One region of the Rahnella sp. AN3-3W3 genome, then DNA from elsewhere that is predicted to be linked to it. Evidence: predicted binding sites of a transcription regulator. Region 1 holds the regulator's gene; the other holds the start of a gene.
The links. Region 1 encodes CRP, which controls carbon source genes, mostly activating them, when cyclic AMP is high. Its sites were predicted from a motif close to ATGTGANNNNNNTCACAT; they were not measured.
Positions count from the first base shown of each region.

Region 1 (3,112 bases):
TCCGCAGTCCAAACTGCTGATCAAAGAAGGGCAACTTTCCACGTTATTACCTGCACTGCGCGAAGGGAAACTGGATTTCGCGGTCGGTACCGCCGGGCCGGGATTTCCGCTGGAAGATCTGGTACGTGAGCCACTGTTCAGCGCACCTTTCTGCGTTATCGCCCGGCGTGGACATCCGCTGGCAGGCTCCACAACTCTGAAGGAATTACAGGATGCGCGCTGGCTGTTGCCCGAAACGGATATGGGGTATTACCAGCAAATCAGGGTATCGATGGGAGGATTTCATCAGCCGGCAGCGGAAATGCCGGTGCATACAGATTCGGTGGTGTGCGGGCTAAATATGGTGTTGCAGTCTGATTATCTGACCATTGTGGCGCGGGCGATGAAAGCGCCGTTTGGATTGCAGGACAAATTGTGTGAGCTCAATATCGATACCCTGCCGCAGGCGGAATATTGCGTGCTTTACTCGCAAAAATCGCCGCTGACGTTTGCCGCGCGGCGATTTTTGGATTTATTGCGCAGCCAGTGCCACGCGTATGACTGGTCGTAACTTATTCGACGCTGATCACTTCAAAGCTGTGCGTGATGGTAGCCGCTTTGCCGAGCATCAGGGACACAGAGCAGTACTTTTCCGCAGACAGGCTGACGGCACGTTCGACAATCTTATCGGTGAGATCTTTACCGGTGACGATAAAATGCAGATTGATGTGCGTGAACAGGCGCGGCGCTTCTTCGCGGCGTTGTGAGGTCAGCTTGACTTCACAATCACGCACGTCATTACGGCCTTTTTGCAAAATAGACACCACATCAATCGCGCTGCAACCGCCTGCGGACATCAGCAGCATTTCCATCGGGCTGGGTGCTTTATCGCCCGCATTACCATCCATAGAAATCTGGTGGCCTGACGCTGACTCGCCTAAAAACGTCAGCCCTTCTACCCATTTTACGCGTGCGTGCATGAACTATTCTCCCGGTGAATAAACTCGTCGAATTCCGCTCCCAGAGTACCCTTTCACCTAAAATCTGGCAACGTAACCCGATCGCCATCATGCTGAAGCGAGACAACAGAAGACAGCATTGCAAACCTGTGCTACAAACAAAGCCGAAACATACTTTCCAGTGAATTGCGGTGACGGTTTTCGCGGTTTAAGAACAGAACCCACGGTGATAACGGCAATAATCAGGCTGTTTCACTCCGACACCCGCTTGCAGCATTTCTGGGGAGTTATATGCTGAAAGGGCGCTTTGGATTTTGAAGTGCCATACAGGGAACTCTGAGCCCTGTGATTTTGGGCAGCGATAACAACAGAGGATAATAGCAAATGGTTCTCGGCAAGCCACAAACAGACCCGACTCTTGAATGGTTCCTGTCTCACTGTCATATACATAAGTATCCTTCTAAAAGTACGCTGATTCACCAGGGTGAAAAAGCCGAAACGCTTTACTACATCGTGAAAGGGTCAGTTGCTGTCCTTATCAAGGATGAAGAAGGCAAAGAAATGATACTGTCCTACCTTAACCAAGGTGACTTCATCGGCGAGCTGGGACTCTTCGAAGAAGGTCAGGAACGTAGTGCGTGGGTTCGTGCAAAAACTGCCTGTGAAGTGGCTGAAATTTCTTATAAAAAATTCCGCCAGCTGATTCAGGTTAACCCGGATATTCTGATGCGTCTTTCCGCGCAGATGGCAAACCGTCTGCAAGTGACGTCAGAGAAAGTCGGCAACCTGGCCTTCCTCGACGTAACAGGGCGTATCGCTCAAACTCTGCTTAATCTGGCTAAACAGCCTGATGCGATGACCCATCCGGACGGGATGCAAATCAAGATCACCCGTCAGGAAATCGGCCAAATCGTCGGTTGTTCACGTGAAACAGTCGGACGTATTCTCAAAATGCTTGAAGATCAAAGTTTGATCTCGGCACACGGTAAAACGATTGTCGTTTACGGCACACGTTAATCCCTTAAAAATCGGCGCGGCAGAACACTGTCGCGCCTTTTTTATGGGCTAAGCTTTATCCATGACGCTATGGCGAAGACTGTTTTACCATCCGGAAGTTAACTACGCGCTGCGCCAGACGCTGGTGTTGTGCCTGCCCGTTGGTATCTGCTGGTTGTTCGGCAATCTGCAAATGGGGCTGCTGTTCTCTCTTTGTCCTGCCTGCTGCAACGTCGCGGGCCTCGATACTCCGCATAAACGCTTTTTCAAACGCCTGATAATTGGCGGAACGCTGTTTGCCGTGAGCAGCATTCTGCTGCAAGTGATGCTGGAAAGCTGGCACATTCCCCTGCCGCTCATCATGTTGTCGCTGGCATTACTGCTTGGCGTGACCGGCGAAATCAGCCCGTTGCATGCGCGGCTGTTGCCCGGCGCGCTGGTGGCGACCATTTTCACACTGAGTATGGTCGGCGTACGCCCTATATGGCAGGCGCCGGTGCTTTTCGCCGCCGGTACGGCCTGGTACGGATTATTTAACTGGGCGTGGTTTCGCATATCGGAAGAACAGCCGATGCGCGAAACGCTCAGTCAGCTCTATCTGCAACTCGCGGATTACTTCGAAGCTAAATACAGCCTGCTGACGCAACACACCGATCCTGAAACCGCGTTACCCCCGTTGCTGACGCGACAGCAGCAGGTCATCGACCTGATTGCCCTGCTCTATCAGCAACTGCACATGCTGCCGCAACACGGCCATCATCATCACCACAAAAGACTGTTTCAACGTTTTCAGGTCGCGCTTGATTTGCAGGAGCACATCACGGTGAGCCTGCATCAGCCGGAAGAAGTGCAGAAGCTGGTGGAAGAAAGCCACGCCGAAGCGGTTATCCGCCGTAATGCGCAGGTGATTTCCGCCCGTCTGCGGGTCATCGCCGACGACATTCTTTATCACCGTTTATCCGAACGGTTTACGATGGCCAACGAGCTGGCCGCGCTGGAGAAAATCGCCGCGCGCAATCCTGAGAACCCGGTCGGCCAGTTTTGCTACTACCACTTCAGCCGCATTGCGCGCCTGCTGCGGACACAGCGCCCGTTGTACAAACGTGACCTGATGAACACTCAGCCGCGTTTACCCTTCTGGCCTGCGCTGAAAAGCTATCTTTCCTTCAAATCTGTCG
Region 1 is NZ_JYDG01000040.1:21,462-24,573, forward strand. Features, by position in the region: gene UC15_RS11735 (LysR substrate-binding domain-containing protein) at 1-550, shown strand, start outside; gene UC15_RS11740 (OsmC family protein) at 552-959, opposite strand; gene crp (cAMP-activated global transcriptional regulator CRP) at 1,323-1,955, shown strand; gene UC15_RS11750 (YccS/YhfK family putative transporter) at 2,017-3,112, shown strand, end outside.

Region 2 (3,112 bases), on a different contig from region 1:
TGATAGATGAAAGCGGAAGCGGCCCAGGCGATAAGTACCGTCGGTGCGCCGGTCAGAAAACGGCTGACCAGCACCGAGGGCACGCCCACGCGCACGGTGTCCTGTTTGGCTTCGGCCAGCGACAGTCCGACGGGAATGAAATCACACGCCGCCTGAGCGTTGATGGCGAAAAGTGCAGGCAGCGCCAGATGTGGCGGGATATTGCCCAGCCCGATCTGCACACCCACCAGCACACCGATAACCTGCGCAATGACCGCGCCGGGGCCGAGGAAAGGAGATAGCAGCGGGAAGGAACAGATCAGCGCCAGCATCACCAGCCCGACCGGGCTTTTCGCCAGCGGCGTCAATCCGTGCGCCACCAGATCACCCAACCCGGAGGCCATAATGATGCCGATCAGCGCCGCCACGAACGCCATAAATGGCAGGATGGTTTTGAGCACCGTATCGATGGTGTCGCGCCCGGCCTGGAACAACACGGCAACGCCGGAGCCCATACCCATACCGACTTTCGCCAGCAGGCCGTCGCTCTGTTCGGTGATTTTTTTGGTGGTGTCGTAGTCACGCCCTGCCGCAGACGCAGCCGGTTTCGGCGTCGTCGTTTCCGGTTCCGCGGCGTCTGTGCTTTCAACAACAATGTCATGCTCACGCACACCGGAAACATAAATATCTTCGGTAATAAACTGCGCCAGCGGGCCGGACTTGCCGGTCGAATGGATGTTTATGGTCGGGATGCGCCGTTTAGGATAAATGCCGCAGCGCAGCGTGCCGCCGCAGTCGATGACCGCCACACCGATTTCTTCCGCCGGAGGTTCGCCTTCTTTAAAACCATCCACCGTTTCCCAGCCGGTCAGTTCCGCCAGCTTGTCGACAATCGCCGGGCGCGTGCCCGCCGTGATATACACCACTTTTTTGCCGGGCACCGCGTCAATCAACAGCGGACCACCCCAGCCACCTTCACCCCGGTTAATACGGATCGTAACGCTCATTTTCTGCTCCGGTTTTTAGAATTGGATTTTGAATAGACTGGAACCTGCCTACAGCTGAACCTGACGATCTAGCTGAATGCCCATCTTGCGTTCGAAGATGCGAGTGGTGAGATCCGTTATCCAGCCGCGGAAGAAGTTGGTCACCATGCCGACCAGGAAATAACTGACGGCCAGCGGCCCGAGCGGCAGTCCCAGCGTGGTCAGCCCGCTGGCAACGCCCAGATAGACGAACAGTTCGCCGGGGTTAATATGCGGGAAGAGACCGTTCATGGAGTGGCAGCTGTAAGAGCCCGCCGCGTAATAGCTGGGTTTGTAGATTTCAGGCATAAAGCGCCCGAGGCTCAGGGTCATCGGGTTGCAGAAAACAAAGGTGCCGATCACCGGCAGCAGCAGGTAGCGGGAAATCGGATTGCCAGCACAGCGCTGTGCCAGACGTTCGATTCGCCGTTGTCCGACAAAAACAATCAGCGCGTTCATGACTACCAGCAAACTGATTAAGAGAGGCAGGATGCCGGTGACCATCCCGACAAACACCTCTCCGCCTTTTTGAAACAGGCCGATAAACCACTCAGCACCGTGCGTTATTACATCGATCATCATCTTCTCCTGTAGGGGACGTGGGTTTACGCTTTCATGTTTTGTTACTCCACGCTGAAAATATAATCATTATGAATTTATATTAATTATATATTGATCACATTTTGAAAGTTTAACCTTTCAACTTGAAAGATTGATAATCAAGGGGCATTACGGGAAGAAGAAGGGAGCAGGAAGAAAGAGGGATGAAACTGGCCCGAGGAACGTCTCAGGCCAGTTTATTTTTAGAAATTTTTAAGAAACTACAGAAAGGAAAACCCGTTACGCCGACACCGTAAATCCAAGCATCATGCCGGTATCTTCATGTTCCAGCAGATGACAGTGCGCCATATAAGCATGTTGTTTATTGGCCAGATGGTTGAAGCGCACCAGAACTTCACTGCGGGCACCCTCAACACGCACGATATCTTTCCAGCCCTGCCGATGCGGCGGCACGGGCTGACCATTTTCAGAAAGAATACGGAACTGCGTGCCGTGGATATGGAAAGGATGCAGCATCATGTCGCCTTCACCGGAAATGGTCCATTTTTCGTACTGGCCTTGTTTCACATCGAAAGCGGGCACATTCATATCGTAGGCTTTGCCGTTAATTTTGTTGCCCTGCATGAAGTCGTAACCGGCGGACGATTTGCTCATGTCCATGCCCGCCATGCTGCCGTGACCGTCATGTTCTGAACCCGACATGCCCGGCATTGCTGCCATATCGCCGCCGCCATGATCCATGCTCATGCCAGCCATCGCATTGTGGCCATAGCGTTTCATCAGCGCCGCCATACCCTGCTGGTCCAGTTGCGGATCCATCATCAGTTGCAGCCAGCGGGTTGGCAGATTATCGACGGACACCAGCGCAGGCAGCGGCACCAGCGTGTCCGGCAGAGAACTGCCGCTTTGCGTCAGCGTCGGCTGAATACGCAGCACCGGCAACGGTTTGTCGAACGGTGCCAGCGTCATCCCCATCTGTTTCACCGGCAGCGTAACCAGATCAAAGGCTTTGCCGTCGCTGCAATCAATCAGCACTTCAAAACGCTCGCCCATCAGCAAGGATAAATCGCTGACTTTCACCGGTTCAGGCAGGAAACCGCCGTCGCTGGCGATGACGTACATTGGACGCTGGTCACTGGTGGCGATGTGCAGCGAGCGCGCATTACAGCCATTGAGCAGACGAAAACGCACCCAGCCGCGGGAAATACCGTGCTGCGGATAGACTGCGCCGTTGGTCAGCATATGTTGCCCGAACCAGCCGACAGCCGCGGTCATCACGTCCATCTGATAATCTATCTGTCCGGCGTCGTTCAGGCGTTTATCCTGCAAAATGACCGGAATATCATCCACGCCCCAGCGTTTCGGGATCTGCAACAGGTCGCTGGCTTCATCTTCAATCAGCACCATACCGGCCAGACCCATCGCCACCTGATAACCGCTGGTCTGATGCGGATGCGGATGGAACCAGCAGGTCGACGCTGGCTGATCGAGTGTGAAACTGACTTTTCTTTTCTGACCCGGAGCGATCAGTGCCTGAGGGCCACCAT
Region 2 is NZ_JYDG01000004.1:48,484-51,595, forward strand. Features, by position in the region: gene UC15_RS02175 (PTS glucitol/sorbitol transporter subunit IIB) at 1-986, opposite strand, end outside; gene UC15_RS02180 (PTS glucitol/sorbitol transporter subunit IIC) at 1,035-1,583, opposite strand; gene cueO (multicopper oxidase CueO) at 1,845-3,112, opposite strand, start outside.
Region 2: a site for CRP is predicted at 1,669-1,686, ahead of UC15_RS02180 (PTS glucitol/sorbitol transporter subunit IIC). Genes of this name have one in related genera too.